2 regions of the Pontibacillus sp. HN14 genome follow, and region 1 is predicted to be linked to the other one. Evidence: riboswitches for the same ligand, from Rfam matches in the RefSeq annotation. Region 1 holds a riboswitch; the other holds the start of a gene.
What was found. A riboswitch is a leader RNA that binds a small molecule or an ion and turns the genes downstream of it on or off. The one in region 1 is predicted to bind glycine.

Region 1 (15,448 bases):
TTAGCACTAGAGAGGTTAAAAAGTGAGTTTAAAGAAAATGAGGGGAGACTTACGGCTGCTTTATCCCTTGGGGCTGAGCCTAAAGAAGCCTCTCAGATTATTATTCAGAGGACCCTTGGAGCTTCTCTGATCCCGAATGTGGATAAGTTAAAAACGATTGGGCTTGTTCAATTACCGGGTATGATGACGGGATTAATTCTTGGCGGGGTAAGTCCAATTATGGCGATTAAGTATCAGCTAGTCATCTCACTTAGCATTTTCTCGGCTGTTTCGTTGAGTGCTATTTATATTACGCTGATGATGTATAAGTACTTCTTTACAAATAAAATGCAGCTGAAACATATGGAGATAGACCAATAAAAAAACCCTGCAAGAGGCAGGGTTTTTTTGCCGTATTAGGTCCTTTAGCTTTAATGACCTCCGCCACCGGAATTGGTGAACTGAGAAATAATCGTCATAATGGAAAAGAATCCAAACACCAAAGTAGAAATACCAGCAAAAGCTACAGCAAATAGATTGTTCGTTTTTAATTCGCGGAATACTGCAAGAGCACATAGAATTGTTACGACAAGCAACATAATAGCTAATACCATATTCCTTAACCCCCTTTGATCGAATCGATCGTCTTAGACGACGCGCTTAATTACTACTATAATAGTATGTAACGTAGCTTATCTCCTCATACATTCTAAACGACTTTAGCGTGTTTGTCGAGATGTTACATGCAGTTTATGAAAACTTTTTCAGGAGGAATGAACATGAACGTTGAACAGTTGCCACTAGGGCCTTTAGGCACAAATTGTTATATCATTGAACAAGAAAAGAAAGCGCTTATTATTGACCCTGGCAGTGAGGGAGAGAAGCTTATCCGAATGATAGAACGTAGAGAGATTTCTCCGGTTGCCATTCTATTAACGCACGCTCATTTTGATCACATCGGAGCAGTAGATGAAGTGCGTGATCATTTCAGTATTCCGGTGTATGTACATAAAGAAGAGGAAGACTGGCTAGGGAAGCCAGAATTAAATGGATCGAAATTCTTCCAGATGGGGCAGGTGACAGCGCGAGACGCGGATCATTTAATCGAACTCGGCACAATAAATATGGATGGTTTTACATTCGAAGTTCGCCATACACCAGGACACTCGCCAGGAAGCGTTTCATTTTGGTTTAAAGAACAATCCTTCGTCATCGCAGGTGACACGTTATTTCAAGGAGGAATTGGACGTACAGATCTACCTGGGGGAGATATGAAAACACTTCAAGAAAGTATAGAAGACCAACTATTATCTCTTGGTGATGACACGAAAGTCTATCCGGGGCATGGTGGTAGAACGACGGTTGGAGAAGAGAAAGTTATGAACCCATTTTTATAAGACATATAAAAAAACGGCATCGTAGCGATGCCGTTTTTTTAGTGTCCGAAACTTGGGTGTAATAAGAATGAAGAATAATAAGTGAAACCGATAAAGAAAATGGTTAAATAAGCGCCAAATATGTACATATACATGCGCTCTGAAAGTTTTAAATAACTTAATGTAACGAAAAAGACTGTTTGCACCAAGAATAGAACTGTAGCATCGTACATCTCGCCAACATAGAACATAACCGTAAAGATCCCTGTCCAGAATGCGAGAACGCGAAACATCCGGTCCATATTGTATCCCCCTCCTTTATCCCAAAGGTGACTTATCATGGTAATTATAAACGACTCTTGCTTTATTGTAAATAAATGAAATGAAACCCCTATCATAACGCTGCTTTATAAGAACAAGTAGCGCATCCTTCCATCATATTATGCACTTCTTTTAAGTGAATATTCGTAAATAAAGCTCTCATCATTCCTTCTAAAAAGAAACCATGCATCGTGCAAACGAGTTGAGGGTTTTCTTTGGCGAGATCCTTAAATGGACAATTTGATAATGAAAAAAAGATTGTCTCTTTATGTTTAACATACTCGAAATTCGGGAACATGCCTATGATAATTGCCGAATCTTGCAACCAGCTGATTTTCTCTTCAATAGATAAACGTTCAGGATTTTGGTTACCGAAACTTTGTTTAAACAACGATTTTCCGTATTTAAAACCAGTTGAATAAAGGACTCGTTCTCCTTCCATACCCAATTCCATTAAAGATTCAAGCGCAATTCTGGCCAATAGGTGGTAGTCCCGATATGGAAACTGCAAGCTAACGTCGTTTTCTGATAAATGATAGAGACGACTCGGTCTACCTCCTTTACCTGTTTTCTGAGTACTTGAAACCAAAAGTTGCACATCCTCAAGCTTTGTTAAATGCAAACGGGCCACATTTGGATGAATGCCAAATTCAGATGCAATATCAGTCACAGAAACAGCTTGGTTATGTTTCGTTATAAACTGATAAATTGAATATCGGGTAGCGTCTGCAAGAACATTTGTCACTTTTAATGTATGATCCATAGAAATCCCCTCCATTTATAAGCTATCCACTTTCATTATAGAATAAAATGGCTTTACGGCGGGGTTAAACCATCATTTGTAAATAAATGTACAAATTTTTTAAAAAAATTTAAGTTAAATAAGTGTACAATCGTTATACAACGGTTATACAATAGGTATAACAAAACTAAACAGAAAAAGAAAAAAGGGAGAGGTTATCACATGAGTGATTTGAAATTTTATACGTACCCAAGCTGTACATCTTGTCGTCGAACAAAAGCCTGGTTAAAAGATCAGGAAGTCCCTTTTAGTGAGCGCCACATATTTAGAGAAACTCCTACTTATGAAGAACTTTTACAGATTTTAAGCCTTACAACAGAAGGCATTGATGAAATTCTTGCCACAAGAGGAAAGACGTATAAATCCTTAAATGTAGACGTGGACGATTTAAGTGTTTCTGAGTTCATTTCTTTAGTCATGAAAGAACCGAAACTGTTAAGACGTCCAATTTTAACAGATGGTAAGAAATTAGTAGTTGGCTATAACGAGGATGGATTGAAGAGTATTACAAAAGTAAAGCAAATAGCGCCTTTAACGAAGATTTCATAAGAAAAAGCCACTTCATTCTCATGAAATAGCTTAGACATAGACTGGGCTAGCTGGATTCGAACCAGCGCGTAACGGTACCAAAAACCGCTGCCTTACCGCTTGGCTATAGCCCAATGGCCTTACAACCATTATGATGCCACAATAGAAGAAGATTATACATGAAACCCCTATTATTTTAATAGGGGTCTTTTTGGCTTTTCAGATAGTGCTGGGTAATGATTTTGCTATATCCTTCATCAGTTCTTATTTCATACGTAATCGATCGATCATCCTCTGAGCTAAGGTTGTACAAGACTTGTACTTCACCGTCTGTATATTTGTACAACTCCTGTGTGAATACAAGATCGCTTTTCGGTTCATGTTTTTTTACATCGTTCTGAGCACGATGAAAGAGCGTCTCAATTTTAAGCTGTTCGATATAATTGTCTGTCATATGGATTCGGTTCACAAATGACAAAAGAGACGAACTGATTAGGAGGAGGGTGAAGAGGATGATGGTTAACAAGAGGGGGAAGGTAAACCCATGTTGGTTGTTGATAGAGTCGGAATTGTTTCTCGAGCTGCTCACCTCCTAGAAGCTCAACCTGTATGGTAATGAAAGAAAAGGATGATTGAGCTTTGAAATGTTTTACTTCAAAAAGAAGTCTTTCTTGCCCAGAGTCATTCACTTGTCTAATCATGTTCGACCCGCTTTGTTTAATGGTCACTACTTTCCCGCTGTAATGAACGAACTGAACTCCATTTTCAATCACGTGGATTTTCTCTGTGTTATAAACTTCTTCTTGGATAAACAAGAAGAACTGCTGCATCTTAGTATCCTCCACAAAACTTGTTTGGTGAGTGGTAGTAAGTACTTGCATAAGCGTTGGGAGCAAGAGTGTGATGGTTAGGGAAATGAGTAAAGCAAAGAGAGCTTCAATAATCGTGAATCCTTTACTATCTTTTAGGAGGGATATAAAAGCAAAGATGGTCCTCTCCTCCTTTTGACGGAGTTTGCCAGGCTATACATCCCATTAACTCAGTTGCTTGCTCTTCTAACGTAATAGTCCCTCTTACTCCGTTTACAGTGATCTCCTTCTCCCTGAGAGCAGACGAGTCTTTAAGCCGTGTTAATTCGTTATGGAGGGAGAGGGCCATGTTTCGCTTTGTTTCTAACTCATATTGTTTAGATAATACAATTTGCAGAACAGGAAATAGCGTTAAAGTGAGGAGGAGAAGTAAACTAAGGCTGTACAAAGCATCTAATAGTAGAAATCCTTTATTGTTCTGTAACATAGAAACGTGCCTTCCCAAAAGGAAATGTAATCAAGAAGGTGCTGTGGGGAGACTTGAAAGCAAACTTCCCTGGGTGAACCGTTTGTCCGTCAAACTTAAATTCAATAGGGTCTTCTAGCGTCCACATCTTAATCGACCAACGCGAGGGAACAGACCTTGATAGGAGAACTTTTGTATACCCCTCCGTAAAAATCCGATACTCCCCTTGTGATTCAAAAAAGACAAGCTCGTACCTTTTTTGCTTCGTCATCGTTTCTTGCTGCATAAAGAGAACATCCTCGTAAAACTGCTTCAAAAAGAGGTCTTCCTGGGCCCTGACGAACAATCGGTCTGTTAATAGAATTGTGCAGCTTAACAGCACACCGAAGATACTTAGCGTGATCATCATTTCAATCAACGTAAAACCCTCATCCTTTTTATTCATTACTTCCTGGCGTAACCGTTCCGTCTGTCTCTAGGGTAAGCGTTTCTCCTCCTGGGCAAGTCGATTGCTGCAGGTACCCATCTGTGACAAGAGTTTCAAGATCTGTTGGCATGGCTTTATTTTCAATTTTATAAGCTTGGACCTGCGTTTCAGCCAGCTTCACCATAGCTTCGCATCCTTTGGCTTCAACCATGGAATTATTTGAAGCGAGGTTTGGTATGGTCACAAGCAGCAGGGTGGAGATAATCATGAGGACAATGAGCATTTCGATTAATGTAAACCCTTTTTGGTTCTTCATTAGATCCATCCTTTCCTACATCGTTTTCATCCATTCAAAAATTGGCATCATGATCGAGGAGTAAATAAACAGAATACTAATACCGAGTAAGAGGAACATAACAGGTTGTATGAACGAGAGAAACTTGCTTGCTTTTTGTTCAATCTCCTCGATGATCCATTCTGAATAAACGATCAAATCATCTGAGAGCTTTCCTTCATTCTGGCTCTGGTGAATCAGAGTAGCCAGATCTTCTTTCAAAAATGAACATGTTCGAATGCTTGATGATAAAGAGCTTCCGTTCTCTAATTCTTGATAAAGAGTGTTCGTTTCTAAATGAAGAATCGGAAAATGGGGAGAGGTGGATAAAAGAGAAAGGCTCTTTCTTACAGACACCCCTGATTGAAGAAGGCAACCGAAGTGATAGGTGAACAAAAATGTGGTTTGTAACGTAATGATGTCCCTTATGAGAGGGAGACGTTCATATAGACGGGAGAGTTGTGTTGGTCTTAGCTTGTGTTTAGCCCACATCCAGATACCGGCCGCACCTGCAGTTATAGGAAAGAGCCAAATCAAGAGGCTTGTGAAGAGGTTCAACCCTTTGATCAGTTGTGTAATCTTGGCGGATTCATAATTCATTGAAGCATAAAGTTGCAAAAAAGTAGGAAGGAGAAATTGCTTCGTAAAAACCATAAGCCCAATGAAGAGAAAAAATAATACGAGTGGATAGCGAATCAGTGTAACGAACTTCTTTTGGTAAGTTTGTTGTTTAAGGAGAAGGTTACTCCCTTTAATCAAAGCATCTTCAATTTTGTTATCCATTTTCGCGACGTGCAAAAAGGAGACGACATATTTAGAAAACCCGAGTTCTTCTAACGCGTCTTCTAAAGATACGCCTTCTAGCAGGTGGTGTTTCAACCGTTTTATAGGTGGGTGCAAGCTTGAATCAAAAGATAAGATTTCGAGAGAGTGCTGCAGAGAATATCCTCTGCTCAGTAGGTGAGATAGTCGTTGTAACAATCGAATCTGGATCTTCATCTTAATAGAGGAAGGTCGGACTCCTGACACCCATCTACGTGTATTAGGTAGTAAATCCGAGAGCATAAGCTTTCCTCCTTAAATAAGAAAAGGAATGATAAGAAACGGATTCGTGAGGGGAATGTCCATTTAAGGCAGCTTGTAACCGGGGGCCGTCAAGCATTTCAACAATGGCAGCACGACTTTGTCTGAGAGGGTTTGAGGTTGCAATAGGAAGCAACTGTTGGGAGGCGATGGCAATTAACGTTTGCTCTAAGTCCGTTCTGGAGATCCCCATTTCTAATAGACGATAAATCGTGCCATATGCATCTCTGGCATGAAGGGTCGTTAGAACAAGATGACCTGTATGAGCGGCGTGGAAGGCAAACTGAGCGGTCTTTTCATCTCGAATCTCTCCGAGCATTAAAATATCCGGGTCATGACGGAGGGCGGCTTTTAATCCGGCGTAGTAATCCATCCCTGCTTTTTCGTTGACTTGAACTTGTAAGATATCGTGGAGCTTTTGCTCAATCGGGTCTTCTAGGGTAATGGTTTGGTAGGATTGTTCTTTTAGTAACGTTTGAAGTAATGCGTAGAGGGTGGTCGTCTTCCCGCTCCCGGTTGGCCCTGTGAAAAGGATAATTCCGGTTTGCTGGCCGATCCATTTTCTGAGATGAGTCGTTTGTGATGGAAATAAGAACAGAGACTCGAGCGGCAGGTCTTCTTTTTGAGGGAGAATGCGGATGGCAAGACTTTCTGTCTCATCAAGGGGGAGAGTAGAAAGGCGTAGATCATACGAATGGGTGCCATTTACATACTGGGATTTCCCGTCTTGGGGCGTAAGGGTTTCTCCGATGTCCATACCTGATGTGAACTTAAAGTAAGAAAGTAGTGGCGCGTACTGCTGGCGTGAGAGAGAGGAGGAAAAGGTGCGATAACCATCGATTCTGAAATAAATATGAACCGAATCACCTTCCGGGCAAAAGTGAATATCAGAGGAACGCTTACTGGTCGCGCTAGATAAAATCTCTTCAGACTGCTGGGTGACAAAATTCAATCCATGAAACACCTCCTATACTGGTTTGATTAAGGTTTCGACAAGAATAGGGGGAATCCTTCTTTTTTTTGAACTTTTTTGGGGAGGGGACATATTGGCTTCTTCTAAAGAACATTTTCATTCTAAAAACCAACAGTTAATGGAAATTGAAAAATTGCGTTTAACTTTAATGAAGTTTTGGTTATAATAAGAACAGATGTTCGTATAATGGAATGTAGGAGGGATGACAAATGGAAGGATTACTTATAAAGGCGAAAGAAACCCGGAGCATTCTTGAAATGATTTATTTATCGAAAGAAGGTCAACTTTCTCAAAGGAGAATCAGAATAATGAATGTAGATGAAGAATGGATCTTGGCTTATTGCTATAACAAGAAAAAGGTGAGGAAGTTTAATCGGAGTAGCATCCTTTCCATTGGTCCTCTCCGGAAGAAGGTGGGATAAAATGGCTGACGACCGATTGCGAGATAGAGGGACTATTAAGTGGACTTCTATGATGCTTCCGGAACATGTGAAAATGCTGAAGGAAGTGTGGAAAGAGGATGAACGAGTTGAAAGAGGAATGTTGGCAGAAGACCAGGCTGCTGAAATTGACTTTAAGTTGCACCGGGCTTGGAACGATCATCTCACAGTGGAGATTAAATACCATAATGGGTTTGATTACAACCAAAAGAAAGTGAAAATCAAAAGTGTGGATCGAATCAATAAGCGTTTGAACGTTGTAGATCAATCGACAAAACATACCTATACGATTCGTTTACGTGATGTGACGGAAGTATTTATCGTTTGATTAAAAAAAGATCATCAATGTGATGATCTTTTTTTAGGCAGAGAGGATTTTTGAACACTCGAAGCTGAATCTGTCGTTACCCTTGTTTCTTGTGATAAGATAAATGAAACAAGAATAAGGAGCGGATCATATGGACCGGGAAGTATTACATGAACGAGTATATGCGTTGAAGTATGCGCTAGAACAAGGTGGCGTTGACCTTGGGGAGGCTCAACAAGAGATCTTAAAGGACCTTATGCAAGTGAAAACAGAAAAAGACGGAATGGTGGATCCAAACTCTGTGTCCCCTCGTTTAATGACGTTAATTCAGGCTACGTTAGATCAGCCGATGCACTAAAAGGAGGAACAGAGTTGGTAAACATTTACCTAATTGGCTTTATGGGAAGTGGGAAATCAAGCGTTGGGATTGTTCTATCTGAGCACCTAAAAATGCCCTTCATTGATTTAGATCAGACCATAGTAGACCGGGCCGGCAAATCGATTCCGGAGATTTTCGCTGAAGGGGGAGAATCCTCTTTCCGAGAATATGAAGCTGAGGCATTAAGAAGTGTAGAAACGGAAGGTGCGGTAATCGCAACAGGTGGTGGGATTATCGAAACGATGGAGAACCGTTCTGTTATGAAACGATCAGGTACCACAGTTTATTTACATACAGATTTCGCCTCTATTATTGAGCGTCTCAAAGAGGATCCTAATCGGCCCCTTTGGAACCAGGATCATTCTAAAAGGCAGGCTTTATATGAGAAACGTCTGCCTATCTACAAAGAATGGGCTGACGTAACCATCACGACGAATGATCGCACGATTCATGAAATCGTGCATCAAGTAGAACCTCTTATAAAATAGGACTTTTTCGGTAATACTACTGACATACACCCGATGAGAGGTGAGTGACTATGTCAGGAAATGACTATGTAAAATTTATGACGCAAGAAATTGTGAAGTACATGGATTTACCCGAAGAAGAACGAAAAAAACGAAAAGAACAAAAGAAACAGCAAGAAGCAGCCTTAAGCTCAAAATGGTTTGGGGTGCTCCCTTTTGCTCTTAAGTTTATGTTTAACAAGAAACAGCATTAATGTTCCCCATTGCATAAGAAGTCGTATGTTCCTTTAGTAGAACATACGACTTTTTTATGTTGTTTGTTATAAAAGAGGAGGTTATGGGCGTCCTTTAATCATGGAAGCAGATGTGGAGTGGGTCATGTAAAGAATCCCTGCGTTGATAACATCTACTTTAACCGTTGGCTCGTATCGTTGTTGCAGCGCATCTTGTTCCCTTGCGAGTCGTTCTCTTGTTTCTGCTTTCTTTTGAGCAGATTCCTTCTCCTCTTCTCCCTCATCTTCGTAAAGATCATTCTTATAAAAATGGTCAAGCAATTGCTGTTCCTCTTGTAATAATCGCAAAGCTTCTTCCCCAAAGGATAGGTCTTGCTTCATAACGTTCCCGTGTATATAAGCTTCGATTCGCTTTAAAGCACTTGGAAGCTTGATAATTGGTGACAATGTGAAACAGTAATCTGGAATGGTAGGGGAAAGCGTAACAGAATCTAACCGGTCCATAAACTCAGGGATTATCGTTCCGTTAATTAATTGAAGGCCTAACGAGACAATTTCCTGACGTTTTTGCGTTCCTTTGAAATGAATGGAAGCGTTCAGGATCAGCCAGGGAGTAAGGCTTGTTTGTTGTATAGTTTCCACTTGTTCATATTGCCTGGTTAGTTGCCCTTTGTTTCGTAACATTTTAAACATCTGATGAATACGAGGAGATCCGAAATGTACCCACTCTCCTTTGTCTTCCCGGCGATTAGGATTGGTGATAAACGTTACTTGCATCGGAATTCCTTTCCCGTTCACTCGTTTAACGTAATTCCAATAGAAGGGGCGATTCATGAGTACTTCATCTTGTTCTTCTGTTAACTGAACTTTCATCACACCATCATGATCCTCTATGATGGAGCATTCATTAGCAGTGAAATACCGGTGTAAGAAGTTATGAAGCGCCTGTTGTTCCATCCATTTCCACCTCCTGGTCTTGTTCCATCGCGTAGGATATCACGGATGATAAGTTGTTAAGCTTAACTTTCATTTCTCCATCAGAAGCGGAGTTTGTAAAGATAGACTGAATTTCATCTTCTAAGTTATCAAGCTCTAGCTTCTGTAAGATCGCATCGAGGTTTCCGACGACTCTCTGGAATAGATGGATCTTCTCGTAAAGAAGAGACAGAACATGTTCTTCAATGGTGTCCCGGATCGCGAAGTTATAAATGTTCACATCCTCTTTCTGGCCAAACCTGTGAATCCGTCCAATTCGCTGTTCAAGACGCATTGGATTCCAAGGTAAATCGTAGTTAATCATGTTGTTACAAAACTGCAGGTTGATCCCTTCACCACCCGCCTCTGTCGCGATTAAGACTTGGGCATGATTTTGGAAGAGTTGCTTCATCCAATCCTTCTTACTTCGCTTGAAACCACCTCTAAATGGCACGGAAGTAATGCCATGTTGCTTCAAGTACCACTGCAGGTAGTATTGCGATGCTCTGTATTCGGTGAAGATAATGAATTTCTGATCCGTCTTTGAGATTAAATCGACCACTTTTTGTGCTTTTGCGTGATGAGGCATTTTCTCAATATAGCCAATCATCTCTTGAAGTTGTTCTGCTCGTGAAGGATGAATATCCTCATTCTTCAACATGCTTTGTATAGAAAGGAAGCACGCTTCCCGACTTGAGCACAATTCTCGTAACAAAACGATATTTGAGAAAGCCATCCCGCCGCTTGTGACTTCCGACAGCTTCTCATAGGCTTTCTTTTCTTCTTCGGTGAAATCAATGTAAATCGTTTCAACTTTCCGTTTCGTCCAGTCGACACCGGTCTCATCTCGGCGGTTGCGGACCATTACTTTTTTGACGAGCTCTTTCAAGTGCTCGTCATTCGAGAGTTGGTTTCGATTTCGTCCAAAGCGTTTTGTGAAATCTTCATAGTTTCCTAAATGACCTGGTTTTAAAATGGAAACCAGGTTAAAGATGTCGACGAGATGGTTCTGAACAGGTGTGGCGGTTAACAGGAGACAATATTTTTTCTTAAGAGATCTGACGAATTCATAGTTTTTTGTTTTATGATTTTTTAACTTGTGTGCCTCATCAATAATAATGAGATCATATTCTGTTTCTAGTATTTTCTCACGATGGGGCGCTCGTTTGGCTGTATCAATGGAAGATACTACAACATCATAGTCCCAAATAGCTGATTTTCGTTGAGCGGCTGCAGGGATATAAAATTTTGAATTCATCTCTTGTACCCACTGGTTCACAAGGGATGCGGGGGCTAGAATAAGGACTTTCTTCACAAGTCCCCGAATCATGTACTCTTTTAGAATTAACCCGGCTTCAATGGTTTTACCAAGGCCTACTTCGTCTGCGAGAATCGCTCGCCCATTCATTTCTTCCACGACTTGTTCTGCACAGCTTAGCTGATGGGGGAGAAATTCGACGTGAGGCAGGTAAGTTGGTGATTGAAGGCCTTTAAATTCAGGGGTAGCGACATGTTTCGATGTTTCGTAAGCCATCTGAAACAATTCCCATGAGGCAAAAGGGCCTTCTGATTGCAAATTGGTTGCTACCATTGGATCAATTGAAGTGTCAATCTGGATCGATGGATTCATGCATAACCCTTCCTTTAAAAAGCAATAAATTTTTGTGCACAGTGTAAAAACCGTGTGATATAATGACAGTGAATTTGTAAACTAGTGTTTACTATTCCGTAACGTTTATGAATTAGTATGAACCATTTATGAAAATATTATTATGGCGAATGATTACAAGAGGAGAGACCGCGGATTTCAGGCGGCGCCGAAGGAGCAAACAGCAATGTGAATCTCTCAGGCAAAAAGACTCTTGTAGGACGCACCTCTGGAGAGTGCCTATAGAAGGCCACCCAAGAAGAAAGCAGCAAGTAAACTGCGAAACTTTCTGGTGAATGGACAGGGAATGACACGAATTGTGCCTTCTCTGTTTTTTTATGTTTAATTTTCAGAAAAATAGCGCAAGTTCGAACGATTATGTACATAGGGGGTAATGAAATGGCTGATTTAAAACGTACGCCACTCCATCCGCATTATGGGGATTGGGGAGCGAAGACCGTTGATTTTGGTGGATGGGATTTACCGGTTCAATTTTCATCGATTAAAGAAGAGCATCACGCTACGAGAAAGCATGCGGGTTTATTTGATGTCTCTCATATGGGTGAAATAGTGGTAGAAGGTAGAGAATCGGAAGCCTATTTGCAAAAGATGCTTACAAATGACGTCACGAAACTCACGCCGAACCGAGCGCAATATACATTTTTGTGTTATGAAGACGGTGGAACAGTCGACGATTTGATTGTTTATAAATTGAAAGAACAATCCTATTTACTCGTTGTGAATGCAGCCAATACAGAGAAAGACTTTAATTGGCTTCAGGAGAACTTGACAGAAGAGGCAACCCTTCATAATGTGTCTGATCAGTATGTGCAGCTTGCGATTCAAGGCCCGAAGGCTGAAGGGATTTTGCAGCGATTAACAGATCAAGACCTCTCTGAAATCAAATTCTTCCGCTTCTTACAAGATGTTTCCTTTCATGGAGTAGAACACGATGCGATCGTGTCAAGAACAGGTTATACAGGGGAAGATGGATTTGAAATTTATATCCATCCAGATTCAGGTGGGGCCCTTTGGAGAGCGATTCTTGAAGAAGGGAAAGAGGATGGTTTACTACCGGTTGGTCTAGGCGCCAGAGATACGCTTCGCTTTGAAGCGAAGCTTCCTTTATACGGACAGGAATTAAGCGCGGATATTACGCCAATTGAAGCGGGACTTGGATTTGCTGTTAAAGTCGATAAAGACGGTGACTTTATCGGGAAAGCGACCCTGAAAAAACAAAAAGAAGAGGGTACAGACCGGAAACTAATTGGCTTAGAGATGATCGACAAAGGCATCCCTCGTCATGGGTATAAAGTGTTTGACGGGGGCGAGGAAGTTGGATTTGTTACAACCGGTACTCAATCTCCAACACTTGAGAAGAATATTGGCCTTGCGGTCGTTCCATTAAACTATACAGAGCCTGGCACTGAACTACTTGTTCAGGTGCGTAAACGATTCTTAAAGGCAAAGGTTATTCCAACGCCATTTTATAAAAGGTAAGCATAAGGGAGAGGGAGGTTTTACGATGACATTTCGGTATTTACCAATGACAGATCAAGATAAGCGTTCCATGTTAGAGGCCATTGGCGTTGAGTCAACAGATGCATTATTTAATGATATTCCTGAAAAAGTGCGATTTGAAGGAGACTTAAACATTAAGCCAGCTGCAAGTGAGCCTGCGTTAATAAAAGAGCTTTCCAAACTAGCAGGGGAAAATGTGAATACGAAAGAGTACACGTCGTTCTTAGGTGCAGGTGTCTATGATCATTACATTCCTTCTATTGTAGATCATGTACTTTCTCGCTCAGAGTTCTATACAGCTTATACCCCGTATCAGCCGGAAATCTCCCAGGGAGAACTGCAAGCCATTTTCGAATTTCAGACGATGATCTCTGAATTAACGGGAATGGAAGTATCTAACTCGTCCATGTATGATGGGGGTACGGCGCTTGCGGAAGCGGTCACCCTAAGTGCAGGGCAGACAAGAAAGAAGAAAGTGCTCGTATCTAAAGCGGTACACCCTCATTCTTTAGAGGTCATTCATTCCTACGCTACGGGACAAAACATTGAAGTGGTCGAGATTGAAACAAGAGACGGTCTGACAAACCTAGCGATGTTAAGGGATGAACTAGATGAAGAAACAGCTGGGGTAGTCATCCAGTATCCAAATTTCTTTGGTCAAATTGAGCCTCTTGAAGACGTTCAGGAGATTTTAAAGGATTCAAAGGCTATGTTCGTAGTCTCGAGTAATCCTCTTGCTCTTGGGTATCTGACACCTCCAGGGGAATTTGGTGCGGATATTGTTGTAGGGGATACGCAAGTGTTTGGAATCCCTGCCCAGTTCGGCGGGCCTCACTGTGGTTATTTCGCTACGACGAAGAAGTTAATGCGGAAAGTTCCAGGTCGCCTCGTGGGCCAAACGAAAGATGAAGAGGGGCGAAGAGGGTTTGTATTAACATTGCAAGCTCGTGAACAACATATCAGAAGAGATAAAGCAACATCGAATATTTGTTCCAATCAAGCTCTTAATGCATTAGGTACATCTGTTGCTCTTAGTGCCCTCGGTAAAAAAGGCACGAAGGAAATGGCCTACCAAAATATGCAGAAGGCTCGCTATGCAAAGAAAGCGTTCGAGGAGGCCGGATTCCAGGTCTTGTATTCCAATGCTTTCTTTAATGAATTTGTACTCCAAGTTCAAGGGTCCGTAACTACATTAAATGAAAAGCTGCAGGATAAGGGAATGATTGGTGGTCTTGATCTTGAAAGGATCTTCCCGGAATTAGGAGGCCACATGCTAGTGGCGGTGACTGAAATGCGCACAAAGGATGAGATTGATCGATTTGTGCAGGAATTGGGGGATGTATATGCGTAACGAAGATTTTCCGCTTATCTTTGAACACAGCCAAGAAGGACGTGTAGGGTATAGTTTACCGGAGTTAGATGTACCAGAGGTGGACCTTGGGGTTGATGTTCCGTACGTACGCGACGCTCAGCCTGATCTCCCGGAAGTAAGTGAGTTGCAGATTATGCGTCACTACACTGCTCTCTCCAAGCGAAACCACGGAGTAGACTCCGGATTTTATCCATTAGGGTCTTGTACGATGAAGTACAATCCTAAAATGAATGAAGACGTTGCGCGGATGCCAGGCTTTAGCCACATTCATCCTCTGCAGGCGCCAGAATCGGTCCAAGGTGCACTCGGCTTAATGTACGACCTTCAGACTTCTCTTGAGGCGATTACCGGTATGGATCAAGTGACACTTCAACCTGCCGCAGGAGCTCACGGGGAGTGGACGGGACTCATGATGATTCGTGCTTATCATGAGGCAAATGGGGACTACAACCGTACGAAGGTAATCGTTCCTGACTCAGCCCACGGAACCAACCCTGCGTCCGCAACGGTAGCTGGCTTTGAAGCAATCACGGTAAAATCCAACGAACGAGGCCTGGTGGATTTAGAGGATCTAAAACGCGTCGTTGATGAAAACACGGCGGCCCTTATGCTTACAAACCCGAATACGCTTGGTCTGTTTGAAGAAGAGATCATAGAGATGGCTGAGATCATTCACGAAGCCGGCGGCAAATTGTATTATGACGGAGCAAACTTAAATGCCATACTCGGATATGCTCGCCCTGGAGACATGGGATTTGACGTTGTTCACTTGAACTTACACAAAACATTTACTGGTCCTCACGGTGGAGGCGGCCCTGGTTCAGGTCCGGTAGGTGTAAAAAGCGATCTTGCGCCTTACTTACCGAAACCGATTGTTACAAAAGTACAGGAGCGTTATGTATTTGATGATAACCGTCCCGATTCAATTGGACGCGTGAAACCTTACTTCGGGAACTTTGGGATCAATGTGCGTGCTTACACCTACATCCGTACAATGGGAGCCAAAGG
Region 2 (15,448 bases), 1.4 Mb from region 1:
TAGCGCCAAACTATCCAGAAGTTTCAGAGATTATTCAAATCAACATCTCAAAAGCGATCGCTGGTGAGATGACTCCAGAAGAAGCAGCCGCGAAGATGGAGGAAGAGTTACAAAAAGTTATGCAGTAAGTCCATTCAGAGAGTAAGGTGAGGGCGACTCATCCTTCCAACTTTATAAATGACATCCGTTTATATTGTCGGGGGGAGGAGTGCCCTTTTCTACTCTTTTGACCCTTTAGGGGAATAAAGGAGGAGGTTGTCGTGTCGACTCGGCTGAAAAGTTCCAAGCAGGACGTCACCACGAAGGTAAATGATGCAAAGAAGAAAGAGAGAAGGACAGGTTTTCTTTTAGTTGCTCCATCGTTAATCCTCATCTTAATTATTGCAATTTGGCCTGTTTTGCAATCTTTTTATTTTAGTTTATTTGATTACAGGTTAAATGAACCAACGAAGTCTAGCATTCATTTGGATTATACCCTGGATCTCGAGCGGTACTTAAACAATCAGCCGTTCTTAGTCACGGCGCTCGATCAAGAGATCGATGATGCCCCGCCAGATGTTCAAGATCAGCTCCAGGAAATCAAAGGTGAACTGACAGAGTTTGATGAGAAGTTAAAAGCCCAGGACGGAGTGGCGGGTCCTTATGAAGAGGTGGATGAACTTCTGTTCAACTTTGAAGTTCCTAGTGAGGATCTGAAGTTTGTTGAAATCGATCGATCATTTGGTCAAGAGTTTGATGAAGAGTTCGCTTCGATTAATAAAGAACTGAATACGCTCCAGGATGAAGGCGTTCTTGAGCAAGGTGAGAAGCTCACCGGTCTTTCGAATGCCTTACTGAAAACAGTGGTGGAGTCGAATTTTATCGGACTTGAACACTATAAAAATAGTTTAACCGAAAAGCGGATGTGGGTTTCTCTAATGAATACAGGGATTTTCACCGTGATCTCTGTAGGGCTTGAGCTTGTCTTTGGTATGGCCATCGCGCTTCTTATTAATAAAGCGTTCTTCGGGCGCGGGATGGTACGGGCAGCGATTTTGATTCCTTGGGCCATTCCAACAGCGGTCTCCGCTAAGATGTGGAGCTTCTTATATGATGGTCAAAACGGGATCATCGCTAAATTCTTCTCGGAGATCGGAATTATTGATCATATGAGTACGCTTCTTACAACGCCGGTTGGCTCCATGGCCGCGGTTATATTAACAGACGTATGGAAGACAACGCCGTATATGGCCCTTCTTTTACTAGCCGGGCTTCAAACGATTCCGAGCTCTTTGTATGAGGCGTCCTCGATTGACGGGGCGAGTAAGTGGAAGCAATTTACGCAAATTACTCTTCCACTCCTAAAATCAAGTCTTCTTGTCGCATTGCTGTTCCGTACGCTCGATGCCTTCCGTGTCTTTGACTTAATTTTCGTTTTAACAGGCGGAGGACCAGCGAACGCAACGGAAACGATCTCGCTCTTCTCGTATAAAGTCATGTTCGGTCAGACGAACTTTGGAGAAGGGTCGGCACTTGCGGTCATTGTGTTTGTGTGTGTAGCGATTATCTCGATGATCTACATTAAATTCTTAGGCTCAGACTTACTTGGAGACGGAGCGAAAAAATAAGGAGTGATCAGGATGCAGAAAAAAGCAGGGGTAGGCTTCTACCTATTCTTAGCGATATTTATTTTCATCATCATGTTCCCGTTTCTGTGGATCTTATTGAGCTCCGTCAAACCGGTAGCTGAATTGTTTGGTGATGAAGCATTTAATTGGTTTACAAACAATCCGACAGTAGAGAATTATGTATCAGTCTTTGTGAATTATCCGTTCTTGAATTACTTGTGGAACAGTACGGTCGTCGCAACGATTACAACAGTTTATACCGTTTTCGTAGCCGCTTTTGCAGCGTATGCGATTGCCCGTCTTGAATTTCCGGGTAAAACGGTCATCTTAGGTCTTGTGCTATCGGTGTCGATGTTCCCGCAGATTGCTACGATTTCGCCGATTTATATTTTTATGAAGAACTTGGGTTTAACGAATAGTTACCTCGGGTTAATTATTCCATATACCACCTTTGCATTACCTTTATCGATCTGGTTGCTCGTTACGTTTTTCCGTAAGATCCCGTTCGATTTAGAAGAGTCCGCCAAGATGGACGGAGCTTCTATGATGCAGACGTATTTCAGAATCATTTTGCCACTGGCTGTACCAGGGATTTTTACAACAGCGATCCTGGTGTTTATTGCAGCGTGGAATGAGTTTCTATTTGCTTTAACGATTAATACAGCGGAAAGTCACAAGACGGTTCCGGTCGGAATTGGAATGTTCCAGGGTCAGTACACGATTCCTTGGGGAGAAGTAACAGCGGCAACGGTTATTGTAACTGTTCCACTCGTTATAATGGTGCTCGTATTCCAACGCCGCATTGTTTCTGGTCTGACTTCAGGTGCTGTAAAAGAATAAATGAGGGGGATTTAGAACATGGGACAATCAACACAATGGTGGAAAAACTCGGTCGTCTATCAAATTTATCCGAGAAGCTTCAATGACAGTAACGGTGATGGCATCGGTGATCTAGAAGGCATTATCGAAAAGCTCGATTACCTTGTTGAGCTTGGAATTGACGTCATCTGGCTCTCTCCGATCTACAAGTCCCCAAATGATGATAATGGCTATGATATTAGTGATTATCAGGACATCATGACAGAGTTCGGTGATTTAGAGACGTGGGATCGCTTAATTTCGACAATGCATGAGAAAGGGTTAAAACTTGTTATGGACCTGGTTGTCAATCACACGTCTGATGAGCATCCGTGGTTCCAAGAAGCGAAGAAGTCAAAAGACAATCCGTATCGAGACTTTTACATCTGGCGCCCGCCAAATGAAGACGGGAAGGAGCCGAACAACTGGCTTTCTTTCTTCAGCGGTTCAGCATGGGAATACCATGAGCCGACGGGTGAGTACTTTCTTCATTTATTTACGAAAAAGCAGCCCGACTTAAACTGGGAGAACCCCGAAGTCCGTCATAAAGTGTACGATATGATGCGCTGGTGGCTAGACCGTGGTGTAGACGGCTTCCGCATGGACGTGATCAACTTAATTTCAAAAGTAGAAGGACTCCCGGATGCCCCTGTGACAAAACCTGATGACGAGTTCCAGTGGGGCAGCGATTACTTCGCCAACGGCCCTCGCTTCATGGAATTTATGCAGGAGATGAAAGAAGAAGTGCTTGACCATTACGATATCTTAACGGTTGGGGAGACCGGATTTGTTACGCCTGAGGAAGGCAAACAGTTTACGAATGAAGATTCAGGCGTGTTGTCGATGTTATTCCAGTTCCAGCACATGGATGTCGACGCCCAGCCTGGTGGTCAAATGGGGAAATGGGAAGAGAAGGATTGGAAATTAACAGAACTAAAAGAGATTATGTCGACCTGGCAGGTGGAGCTCTTTAATAAGGGATGGAACTCTCTTTATCTTGAAAACCATGACCAGCCACGTTCCGTTTCTCGCTTCGGTGATGACGGGGAGTATCATGACGTGAGCGCGAAGATGCTTGCAACCTGGCTCCATATGATGCAGGGCACACCTTACGTTTACCAGGGTCAGGAGATCGGGATGACGAACGTGCACTTCCCGTCGATTGACGATTATGAGGATGTTGAGATCCGAAATCTTTGGCAGGATATGGTTGTTGAGAAAGGCCATGATCCAGATAAAATTCTAAAAGCGATTCATGAAAAAGGCCGTGACAACGCCCGTACGCCGATGCAGTGGGATTCATCTGAGAATGCAGGCTTCACTTCAGGTACTCCATGGCTGAAAGTGAATCCGAATTACGATCAGATCAATGTTGAGAAAGAGCGAGAGAACCCTGATTCGATCTTTCATTACTATAAGAAGCTGATTGCTCTTCGGAAACAACATGAGGTCATCGTAAATGGGGATCACACCCTTATTTGGCCTGAAGATGAAGAAGTGTATGCGTATAAGCGTGAACATGAAGGGCAAAAGCTAGTCGTTGTAACCAACTGGACAGGCGAAACAATCGAGCGTCCGTGGCCAGAAGACGTAAACTTTGAAGAAGCCCTTGTCATGATCCACAACTACAACGATGCCCCAGACGCATCGAAAGACGGTATGAAACTCCGCCCCTACGAAGCGGTTGTCTACCACCAACAATAACCCAAAAAGCAAGCACCCTGATGAGGTGCTTGCTTTTTTGATTTAGAGCGATGGAGCGTGCCAGACACCTGGTCGCGCTTTAGAGTGTGAAAGGGTGTCAGGCACGTAGTAGTGCTTTAGAGCGATGAAGGGTGTCTGACACCTGGTAGTTTATTAAAGCAGTAAAGGGTGTTTGACACGCGTCATTGCTTTATAGGGAGAAAGCAAATGTAGGAAAATGTCGGATTAGGATGAAATATAGGGAAATATTTTCAATATTTTGTTGACAGCGTTTTCAAAGGAGGGTAAACTTGTGCCATACAAGTTAATACTTTGAACGGAGAACACGGAGACTCACACTATTTTGGGGCTTTATCGGATGATAAAGTTCTGGAGGAGTGTGGGCTTTTTTGTTTTCACCTTGGATGAAATTTATTAGAAAGGAGGATCTAAACGTTCCATGGATTTAACTTGGTGGGACGGTTAGAAGGTTCATAGAGATTCTATGAAACCAACAAGCTAATAAATTAGGAGGGTTTTCATGTTTGATTTTTTCAAACCAGCTTCTGCTAAAGAGAGATTACCAGATGAACAAGTAGATGCTGAATATAAGAAGCTCAGGCTTCAGGTTTTCTTAGGAATTTTCATAGGTTATGCGGGTTACTATTTAATTCGCAAGAACTTCTCATTGGCAATTCCTTATTTAACAGAAGAAGGATTTTCAAAGGGAGAGCTTGGGTTGGCTCTTTCTGCGATCTCGATTGCGTACGGAATAAGTAAGTTTGTGATGGGGACCGTCTCGGATAGGAGTAACGCCAGGTATTTCTTAGCTACCGGTTTGATCTTATCCGCGATTATTAATTTGAGTATAGGTTTTATCCCATTTTTCACCTCGTCTATAGCTATTATGTTTGTCATGCTATTCTTAAATGGGTGGGTGCAAGGTATGGGCTGGCCACCGTCCGGGCGTACGCTTGTTCACTGGTTCAGTGTTAGTGAACGTGGAGGGAAAACTGCCATATGGAACGTAGCACACAATGTAGGTGGAGGCTTAATGGCTCCTCTTGCGATTGCGGGTGTGTCGATTGTAACCACCTATTTTGGGGCAAGTTTTGCTGGATATGAAGGGATCTTCATCTTACCAGCCCTCGTTGCTATTGTTGTGGCATTGGTCGCTTTTCTTCTTATGCGAGATACTCCGCAATCTGTCGGGTTGCCTCCAATTGAGGAATACCGTAATGACTATCCTTCTAAATCGAAGAAGACATTCGAAACAGAACTGACGACGAAAGAGATTTTATTTAAGTACGTTTTGAACAATAAATGGGTTTGGACGATTGCGATTGCGAACGTCTTCGTCTACTTCGTACGTTATGGTGTGCTGGACTGGGCGCCAACATACTTAAGTGAAGAAAAAGGATTTAATATGGAAGAATCAAGTTTGGCTTATTTCCTTTATGAATGGGCGGGAATCCCAGGAACATTACTCTGTGGGTATATATCGGACAAAGTATTTAAAGGGCGCCGCGGACCAGCAGGCGTGGTGTTTATGCTAGGTGTTCTTGTCGCAGTTGTTGTGTACTGGTTAAATCCAGCCGGAAATCCAATGATTGATAATGCAGCGCTAATTGCAATCGGCTTCCTGATCTATGGACCGGTTATGCTAATTGGATTACAAGCACTAGACTATGTACCGAAAAAAGCTGCAGGAACAGCAGCTGGCCTGACTGGATTATTCGGTTACCTTGGTGGTGCTGTTATGGCAAATGCTTTACTTGGTTACATTGTACAATTCGCAAGCTGGGATGCAGGATTCATGCTTCTAACAGGCTCCTGTGTACTAGCCGTCATCCTCTTCGCCTTCACATGGAACGTAAAAGGCCAAGAAGTTGTAAAACATCATTAAAAAAATCAAGCAAGCACCCTTATGAGGTGCTTGCTTTTTTGCTTTAGAGCGATGGAGCGTGCCAGACACCTGGTCGTGCTTTAGAGTGTGAAAGGGTGTCAGGCACGTAGTAGTGCTTTAGAGCGATAAAGGGTGTCTGACACGCGTCTGCTCTTTACAGCGTCAAAGGATGGGGGATGTTTCCAGGTTTATAGTGTGAAGCATTTTGGGAAATTGTAATGGTGTGATACTACTTAAGGAGGTTTTTGAGATGAGTAAAGTTGCAGTTATTACAGGTGCTGGTAGTGGGTTAGGCCGCTCTACAGCGTTGCGCCTTGCAGAAGATAACGTGAATATTTCTGTTGTAGATATTGATGAAGAAGGCGGAAATGAAACCGTTAAGCAATTAAAAGAAGCAGGTGTTGATGCGATCTTCATCAAAGCGGATGTCTCAAAACCTGATGAAGTGAAAAACTATGTAGATGAGACGGTTAATCATTTTGGTACAATCGATTATTTCTTCAATAACGCTGGAATTTCAGGCAGTGGCGGCTATTTCCTTGATACAGAAGTAAGTGAAATCGAAAAGATAGTAGGAATCAACTTAATGGGCGCCTTATATGGCGTACGTTATGTGGCTGAAGTGATGGTCAAAAATGGCGGAGGCGCGATTGTGAATACATCTTCAAGTGCAGGTGTAATCGGTCAAGATTCCGTAGTGACTTATTCCGCAACAAAACATGCTATGGTCGGGTTAACGAAGAGTCTTGTAGCTGAATATGCAAAAGACGGACTACGCGTGAACGCGATTGCTCCAGGCCCAACAGAAACTCCAATGGTTAAAGAGTTCTTTGAAAACAATCCAAACATGAAAGAAAGTGCAGAAAACGGCATTCCACAAAAACGCTTAGGCACACCAGAAGAAGTCGCTGAAACCGTAGCCTTCTTATTAACGTCTAAAGCTCAATATATTAACGGAGACGTTATTCGCATCGACGGTGGCTTTACAAGTACGAAATCCTAATTGTTTCCAAACGATGCATATGATAAGAAACGTGAGCGCAAAGTAAAAGCGCTCACGTTTTTTCTGCTTCTTTGCTTTAGTGAAGTGAAGCGTGTCAGACACACACCATTGCGTTAGAGCAGTGAAGCGTGTCAGACACGCGTCAGTGCTTTAACGCAGCACCGGGTGTCTGGCACGCATTAGTCCTTTAGTGCGCTAATGAGAAGTCTTAAAATAAGGGTTGCTTTTTGGGGTGAGGAGGAGTTAAATAGGGTAGTATATAGAGATTATTTGGAAGTGTTGCCTGAAGGGGGAGGGTTAGGGTGAAAAAGAGAGACAAGCAGATGGAGTGGAATCCACCCCAGATTTTGATTAGTACGTTTCTTGCACTTATTTTAGTTGGTACATTTATTCTTTTATTACCGATCTCAACTACGGAGGGGATCTCCTTTGTCGATGCTCTATTTACTTCAACGTCTGCCATGACGGTTACGGGGCTTGTGGTGGTCGATACAGGAACAGCTTTTACAACCTTCGGAGAAATCGTCATTATGGCTTTAATCCAGCTTGGCGGGCTCGGGATTATGACATTTGCTGTATTTATCTATCTCGCTCTTGGGAGAAAGATTGGCATCCGGGAGCGTTTGTTAATTAAACAAGCCCTGAATCAGAATACGCTTGGGGGAGTCATTGCTCTTGCGAAGAGGTTGCTAATTTTTAGTTTGGTCGTTGAGGCGATGGCAGTTGTCTTCTTGACTCTTGAATGGGGGGCGGATTTAGGCTGGGGAAGAGCGCTTTATGCGAGTGTCTTTCATGCGATCTCGGCTTTTAACAATGCAGGCTTCTCAATCTGGTCCGATAGTTTATCTGGCTACGTCGGAGACCCGGTTGTGAACCTTGTTATCACGATTTTATTTATCATCGGTGGGATTGGGTTTACGGTTGTGTTTGACATGTGGAAAAGCAAAGACTTCAGCCAGCTCTCCCTTCATTCAAAGCTTATGATTCTTGGGACCATTGGGATTAACGTGATCAGCTTTTTCATGATCTTTGTGCTGGAGTACAACAACCCAAACACGCTCGCATCTATGTCGACTCCGGATCAGATCCAAGCATCGTATTTCCAAGCGGTGACGCCAAGAACAGCTGGGTTTAACACGCTTGATATCGGTTCAATGGAACACGCCTCCCTCTTTTATATGATTATCCTTATGTTTATAGGAGGAGGAAGTGCGTCAACGGCCGGGGGGATCAAGCTTACAACAGCCCTCTTAATCGTGCTCGCTACGTTCACGTTTTATAAGCAGCGCGAGGAAGTGGTTACGTTTAAACGCAGTCTTCCTTATCCGTTAATTTTACGAGCTCTGTCCCTTGCGATGGGAAGTGTGGTTGTCGTTCTTGTTGCGATTTTTATTTTAAATTTAACAGAAGACGCACCGTTTTTGGACATCGTGTTTGAAGGCGTCTCGGCCTTTGGGACCGTAGGGTTATCGATGGGTCTAACGGGCAGCCTGACGACTATTGGCAAGGTAACCATCATCCTCACGATGCTTATAGGGAAATTAGGGCCGCTTACGTTCGCTTTTGCTTTCGCGAGGCACCGTACGGACCGGGTAAAATATCCAAAAGAAGACGTGTTAACAGGGTGAGAGAAACATAGTCCTTGACCAACGATACGCATATTGGTACCATTACATTTATTCAAAAGAATAGTGGCCGTGAAGGTTATGGGTAACACTATAACTGGAGCCAATCCTGGAGAGATCGCGTAAAGCGGCGCCGAAGGGTTCATGATCTCAGGCAACCGGACAGGAACGAACTTACATACAGAATACATGTATGGGTACGTTTGTCTGAGATCGGCGAGAGCTGATCTCTTTTTTTGTTCACAGAAAATATAGGTAGAGGTGGATCATCATGGAAAAACGTAAAGCAGTAGTAAGCGTCATCGGAAAAGACCAGGTCGGAATTATCGCGAACGTGACAAACGTGCTCGCAGAATATAAATTGAACGTGCTTGATATCAGCCAAACGATCGTTGAAGAATACTTCACGATGATCATGATTATCGATGTGAAAGAAGCGCATGATTTAGATGCGATCCGAAAAGTACTACAAGAAACTGGCGAGAACTTAGGCGTGCAAATTAGTCTGCAGCTAGAAGAAGTCTTCCAGTCTATGCACCGCATTTAAGGAGGTCTCCCCGTGAATATTGCATTTAATGAAATAACAGAAACCATCCGCATGGTCCAAATGGAGAATCTTGATATCCGCACCGTTACAATCGGAATCAGTCTCCGTGACTGTGCTGACTCAGATATTGAGAAGCTAAAAGAAAATGTCTACAACAAAATTACGACATACGCAAAAGACTTAACAACCGTCGCAGAACAAGTCGAAAAAGAATACGGCGTACCGATTATTAACAAACGAATCTCAATCACACCCGTTTCAGAAATCCTTGGGAAAGCAACCGTTTCTGAAGCCGTAGAAGTTGCAAAAACCTTAGACCAGGCAGCCAAAGACCTCGGCGTTGATTTCATCGGAGGCTATTCCGCTCTCACTCATAAAGGGGTCACAAAAGGCGACCAAACGCTAATCGATTCTCTTCCTGAAGCGTTAAGCGTCACAGAACGCGTTTGTGGTTCCGTATCCGTTGCGACGACTCGAACTGGCATCAATATGGACGTTGTAAAACAAATGGGCCACGTGATTAGTGAAGCAGCAGAACGCACGAAGGATCAAAACGGAATTGCCTGCGCGAAACTTGTTGTGTTCAGTAACCCAGTTGAGGACAATCCGTTTATGGCCGGCGCTTTCCACGGAACTGGGGAAGGCGAAGCAGTCTTAAACGTTGGCGTAAGTGGACCTGGAGTTGTACTGAGTGCGCTGAAACGTTACCCGGAAGCGGATCTTGGTGAAGTATCAGAAGTCATTAAGAATACTGTCTTCAAAATTACTCGTGCCGGTGAACTCGTTGGTCGCCAAGTAGCCGAACGAATCGGCGTTCCATTCGGCATTCTCGACCTATCCCTTGCTCCTACGAACGCGCTGAACGACAGTGTTGCTCGCATTCTAGAAGAAATCGGTGTCGAACGCGTCGGAACCCACGGAACAATCGCAGCCCTTGCTCTTATGAACGACGCCGTGAAAAAAGGTGGCGCCATGGCAAGCTCTTATGTAGGTGGATTAAGCGGAGCCTTCATCCCGGTTAGTGAAGACGAAGGGATGATCGAAGGAGTAATGGAAGGATCCCTTTCCCTATCAAAACTTGAAGCGATGACATGCGTCTGCTCCGTAGGCCTTGATATGATCGCACTTACTGGTGACGCTTCCCCTGCAACGTTATCCGGCATCATCGCCGACGAAGCAGCAATCGGCATGATTAATAAGAAAACAACAGCCGTACGTGTCATTCCGGTACCAGGAAAAGAAGAAGGCGAAATGGTCGAATTCGGCGGATTACTAGGCCGCGCTCCTGTTATGGGCGTTAATCCATACAGCAGCGAAGGCTTCGTGAATCGCGGCGGTCGCATTCCTGCTCCTCTTCAGTCGTTGATAAACTAGATTTTTGTGGACTGCCCAGACTTGGTTTGGGCAGTTTTTTTTGTTTGAGTGGGGGGTGGCTCGAGTGGCGGGGTAGCGGCTCGAGAGCAGGGTAGCGGCTCAAGCTGGCGATAAGAGGCTCGAGGTCCGGGGGCCGAGGCTCAAGTAGAGAGAAAGCTACTCAAGTGAGGCCCCTGCTGGCTCAAGAAAAGAGAAAACCGACTCAAGCATCAAAAAAATAAGCTCAAGAAAAGAGCGAGCTGACTCGAGTACAAGAAAAGCGACACGAGAAGCGGACGTAGCGGCTCAAGCTTTCGAAAAGAGGCTCGAGTCCGGGGTAGCGGCTCAAGTAGAGAAAAAGCGACTCAAGAGAGGCCTCAACTGGCTCAAGAAAAGAGAAAACCGACTCAAGCATCAAAAAAATAAGCTCAAGAAAAGAACGAACTGACTCGAGTACAAGAAAAGCGACACAAGAAGCGGACGTAGCGGCTCAAGCTGGCGAAAAGAGGCTCGAGTCCGGGGTAGCGGCTCAAGTAGAGAAAAATCGACTCAAGAGAGGTCTCAACTGGCTCAAGAAAAGAGAAAATTGACTCACTCATCAAAAAAATAAGCTCAAGTAAAGAACGAACTGACTCGAGTACAAGAAAAGCGACACGAGAAGCGAACGACCCGACTCAAGCTGGCGAAAAGCGGCTCGAGTCCGAGGTAGCGGCTCAAGCTAGCGAAAACTGGCTCAAGCCCACCCACTCCACCACACTAAAACCGCCCACAACCCCAACTTCCAAACCCACAAAAAAACAGGCTGATGCACTCAGCCTGTATACCGGTTATGAATATTGTTCTTTTTCTGAGTAGGGAAGCGAAACTCGGTCACTTCTAAGGAAAGAGCGAGGTAGCGGTCTTTGAAGCAGTCGTCCAAGAAGGTTTTGGCGGCTTCAAATAGGGACTCGCTCGTTGCTTTCAATACTTCTTCACTTCGTCCGGCGCCTACTTTTAGCTCAATATGGACGAAGGCGTCATCTTCCGTTCCGTCGGCGACCACATAGTCGGTTAGCTTCACAGCTCTTGAGCGGATCCCGCCCGTTGGGAAATGGTCGCTTTCTACGAGGACGTGATTTAGTGATTTCAGCAAGGAACGGAAGTTTAGATCGGCTAAGTTATCGGTGTATTCCACTATGATATGAGGCAATGGGTCATTCCTCCTTTAGGATACGGGAGCAGGATGCTCTTCGATAATCGTATTGGTTAAGCGTCCGATGCCTTCAATTTCAGTGACGACTTTATCGCCAACATTGACCTTCGTCGGGCCTTTAGGCGTGCCTGTTAGAATGATGTCTCCTTCATTTAAGGTCATGAAGCTGCTTAAATACTCAATTAAATAAGGGACGGAGAAGATCATATCTTTTGTGCTGCCGACTTGCTCGAGCTCTCCATTCACATACGTGCGAAGGGCGAGGTTCATAGGGTCACCGATATCATCTCGGTCGACGATCCATGGCCCGATTGGCGTACAGTTGTCCCGGTTTTTGACCCGGAAGTTAGGACGATAGTAATTTTCCAAATAATCGCGGAAGGCGTAGTCGTTTGCGATGGTATAGCCAGCGACATAATCGTACGCTTCTTCTTTCGTAATATGCTTCCCTTGCCGTCCGATGACGACAGCCAGTTCACACTCGTAGTGCATGTGGGTCACGTCAGTCGGGCGAGGGGTTTCCCCTTGGTGACCGACGAGTGTATTGGGTCCTTTTAAGAAAACAAGTGGTTCGTCTGGGGCGTTAAAAGCGAGTTCTGACGCGTGATCGGCGAAATTTAGGCCAAGGGCGAAGATCGTTCCGGCATCAACTGGTGGGAGCCAGACCACTTCTGACTCTTGTGCTGTTTGACCGGTTTCTAAAACGAGTTGATCGCCTTCTACGACTGCCTCACATACATTTCCTTTATAGCTTACACGTGCTTTCTTCATCGATTGCCCTCCTTTACATACGAATGCTCAGAAACAAAATGATTCGTCAGTGCGCCGATCTCATCAATTTGAATGCGCACCTCATCCCCGGATTGAACGCGAGGGGCGCCGGGTGGAAGGCCGACTAGTAATACATCCCCTTTAGAGAAAGTCATAAAGGAGGACACGTCCGCAATCAATTTACCGACAGGGCGGACCAATTCAGATGTAGAGTGTTCCTGACGTAGGGCGCCGTTTACATAAATCCGAATGCCGAGGTCATCTGGGTTTATGACGTCATCTTTCGATACAATCCAGGGGCCTGCTGCACAGAAGCCATCTCTTGATTTCTCTTTTATAGCAGGGCGATGAATGCTTTCGTGTGGAATCGAAATATCGTTTACAATTGTGTATCCGCTTACATAATCGAGTGCATTTTTCTCTTGTACTTTACTCGTGGTACGGCCGAACACAATCGCAAGGCTCGCTCCAATTTCGACTTCTGTTTCACCATCTGGTATGGCGATGTTTGTTTCTGGGCCTGTAAATGTATTACGAGGCTTCATATATAAGACCGGTGCTTCTGGTGGTTTTTTGTATGGATCTTCGTGGAGGGATAGGCCAAACTCATCTAGATTCCCTTTGTAGTTCATCGCTGTCCCGTACACATTTCCAGATAGAGGGAAGTCTAAACGCAGGGCTTCCTCTCCGTCAGAGAGCGTTCCTTTTGCAGGGTCAACCATCATTTCTTTAGCCTGCGGAACACCGCTTAACTGAACCATTGCTTTCTTCATCAGGATTTCCTCCTCTAAACCAGATTCGAATCACGTCTATCATAAACATAAAGATTCTAAAAATTCAAATCTTTTCTACTGAAGATTTTTTACCGGTTCAAATTGTTCAATAAACTTTCTGGCAGCGACAGATAGGAACCGATCTTTCATCCATACAATCGCTGGTTCTGCCTGAATGGTCGCATCATGAATGCCGATCACGCGGATGCCGGGATCGTATCGATCTTTCAGCGAAGCTTCCGGCACGATGGTTGCTCCAACCCCTGAAGATACGAGGGAAAGGAGCATCGTGACATCGGGGCATTCGCAGATTACGTCTGCCTCGAATCCGTGGTGCCGGCATTCTTCTAATATGATCTCGTATTGGCCAATTCCACTCAACCTATGTAGCAAAAGGAGGGGGAGCTCTTCTAAAGCGCCCATCGAGACACTTTCCACTCCAGGTGCAAAGTGGGACCAGCTCTCTGGAACGACCAGGACGTAAGGTTCAGGAGGCAGGTGAAGAATAGAGAAATCCTCACTATCGACAGGAAGCCGAACGATGGCAAGCTCAATTTCCCGGTTTCGTAAACTGTCAGATAAGAATGATGTGTCTCCTTCCTGGAGCTTGTAACGGAGCTTGGGGTGTTCGTCACGGAAGGTTTTTAATCTTGGCGGGAGGTAGGAGAAACATGATTTCACAGATCCGAGTGAAAGGGTTCCTCGAATGCCTTCACCGGTTTCTTTCACTTCTGTGACAAGGTCGTCCATTTCGTGGAGAATTTTTTCGGCTCGTTGATACAGCACGCGTCCAGCCTCTGTTAGTTCAAGGGTTCGGCCGTTTCGCTCGACAAGACTCACTTCAAGCTCAGCTTCCAATTGTTTTAACTGCTGGCTCAGTGGAGGCTGAGCAATATGAAGACGTTTGGCCGCACGGGTAATCTGTCGTTCCTGGGCGATGACATAAAAGTAGCGCAGCTGACGAATGTCCATCGTTCCAACTCCTATTCGCTATATTTTTTCCCTATGAAAGTTAGACTTTTTAGATATTTTAAATCTATCGTAGCACATGCTATCGTTAAAATGACAAATATTTCAGAAAAATATAAATCTTTTTCGGAGCAAGAGAGGAGTTTTTTCATGAATATTCAAGAAGCGAAACAGCGACTAAGAGGGTCAATCGCGCCGATTGTCACTCCTTTTAAGAAAGATCATTCAATTGATTTTGAAGCATTCAGGAAGCTCATTCACTGGCATATTGCAAGTGGGACGCACGGAATTTCGGTTACGGGAACGACAGGGGAGCCGAGTTCATTGACGGTGGAAGAACGAGTAGATGTGATGAAAGAAGCACATACAGCCATTAACGGGCGAGTGCCATTTGTGCCCGGGACAGGATCAACGAATCACCAGGAGACGATGTATCTGACGAAGAAAGCTCAAGAGATTGGAGCGGATGCCGCGCTCGTTATTGTTCCTTATTACAATAAGCCTTCTCAGCATGCGCTTTATAAACATTTTAAGACGGTTGCAGACGCTGTGGATATTCCGATTATCGTGTACAACATTCCTGGACGTACGGCGACGAACTTGCATGTTGAAACCCTTGCGAAGCTTAGCCGTGACTGTGAGAACATTATCGGAGTGAAAGAATCAAATAAAGACTTTGAGCATATTAACCGTGTTTTACTGAACTGCGGTCGTGATTTCCTTCTGTATTCAGGTATTGAACTGCTTTGCTACCCGATGCTTGCGATAGGGGGAGCTGGCCATATTAGCGCGACGGCGAATGTTGTACCGGATAAAGTCGCTGAAATCTATGATGCGTGGGTAGAAGGGGATGTGAAACGAGCGCAGGATCTTCACTATGATCTGATGCCGTTAAATGATGTTCTCTTTAAAGATACGAACCCGGCTCCACTGAAAGCAGCACTTGGAATGATGGGCAAAATCAATCCTGATCTTCGTCTGCCGATGGACCTGCCAACAGGAACCCTTCAGGATGAGATTCGTTCCGTATTGGCTGACTATGTCGAGATCGCTGATGGAATTGGGTTAAAGTAAAAATTTTTACTAGGTTAAGAAAGCGTTTACAAAAAGGAGGTCTAAACGTTGAGTAATCAGTTGCAGGACAAAACAGAAATGGTAAAA

Region 2: it holds a riboswitch for glycine, as region 1 does, so the genes downstream of both, LQ226_RS00180 (ACT domain-containing protein) here and gcvT (glycine cleavage system aminomethyltransferase GcvT) in region 1, are expected to answer to the same signal.

The regions. Positions count from the first base shown of each region.
Region 1 covers NZ_JAJOLR010000001.1:1,401,376-1,416,823, reverse strand. The annotation lists gene LQ226_RS07360 (ABC transporter permease) at 1-360, shown strand, start outside; gene LQ226_RS07355 (DUF2759 domain-containing protein) at 411-593, opposite strand; gene LQ226_RS07350 (MBL fold metallo-hydrolase) at 759-1,376, shown strand; gene LQ226_RS07345 (DUF2626 domain-containing protein) at 1,415-1,657, opposite strand; gene LQ226_RS07340 (helix-turn-helix transcriptional regulator) at 1,750-2,439, opposite strand; gene LQ226_RS07335 (Spx/MgsR family RNA polymerase-binding regulatory protein) at 2,641-3,027, shown strand; tRNA gene LQ226_RS07330 (tRNA-Gln) at 3,069-3,140, opposite strand; gene LQ226_RS07325 (hypothetical protein) at 3,203-3,460, opposite strand; gene LQ226_RS07320 (competence type IV pilus minor pilin ComGF) at 3,432-3,887, opposite strand; gene LQ226_RS07315 (hypothetical protein) at 3,964-4,302, opposite strand; gene comGD (competence type IV pilus minor pilin ComGD) at 4,286-4,726, opposite strand; gene comGC (competence type IV pilus major pilin ComGC) at 4,719-5,024, opposite strand; gene comGB (competence type IV pilus assembly protein ComGB) at 5,040-6,107, opposite strand; gene comGA (competence type IV pilus ATPase ComGA) at 6,085-7,077, opposite strand; gene LQ226_RS07290 (hypothetical protein) at 7,308-7,520, shown strand; gene LQ226_RS07285 (YolD-like family protein) at 7,522-7,866, shown strand; gene LQ226_RS07280 (hypothetical protein) at 7,997-8,203, shown strand; gene LQ226_RS07275 (shikimate kinase) at 8,218-8,712, shown strand; gene LQ226_RS07270 (YqzE family protein) at 8,763-8,945, shown strand; gene LQ226_RS07265 (YqhG family protein) at 9,027-9,881, opposite strand; gene LQ226_RS07260 (DEAD/DEAH box helicase) at 9,859-11,529, opposite strand; glycine riboswitch at 11,679-11,771, shown strand; glycine riboswitch at 11,775-11,853, shown strand; gene gcvT (glycine cleavage system aminomethyltransferase GcvT) at 11,947-13,047, shown strand; gene gcvPA (aminomethyl-transferring glycine dehydrogenase subunit GcvPA) at 13,073-14,419, shown strand; gene gcvPB (aminomethyl-transferring glycine dehydrogenase subunit GcvPB) at 14,412-15,448, shown strand, end outside.
Region 2 covers NZ_JAJOLR010000001.1:34,100-49,547, forward strand. The annotation lists gene LQ226_RS00145 (ABC transporter substrate-binding protein) at 1-128, shown strand, start outside; gene LQ226_RS00150 (ABC transporter permease subunit) at 261-1,607, shown strand; gene LQ226_RS00155 (carbohydrate ABC transporter permease) at 1,620-2,447, shown strand; gene LQ226_RS00160 (glycoside hydrolase family 13 protein) at 2,466-4,169, shown strand; gene glpT (glycerol-3-phosphate transporter) at 4,690-6,054, shown strand; gene LQ226_RS00170 (SDR family NAD(P)-dependent oxidoreductase) at 6,305-7,057, shown strand; gene LQ226_RS00175 (TrkH family potassium uptake protein) at 7,381-8,685, shown strand; glycine riboswitch at 8,782-8,858, shown strand; gene LQ226_RS00180 (ACT domain-containing protein) at 8,954-9,229, shown strand; gene LQ226_RS00185 (PFL family protein) at 9,242-10,603, shown strand; gene LQ226_RS00190 (5-carboxymethyl-2-hydroxymuconate Delta-isomerase) at 11,394-11,771, opposite strand; gene LQ226_RS00195 (fumarylacetoacetate hydrolase family protein) at 11,787-12,545, opposite strand; gene LQ226_RS00200 (fumarylacetoacetate hydrolase family protein) at 12,542-13,318, opposite strand; gene LQ226_RS00205 (LysR family transcriptional regulator) at 13,394-14,290, opposite strand; gene hpaI (2,4-dihydroxyhept-2-ene-1,7-dioic acid aldolase) at 14,438-15,361, shown strand; gene hpaE (5-carboxymethyl-2-hydroxymuconate semialdehyde dehydrogenase) at 15,440-15,448, shown strand, end outside.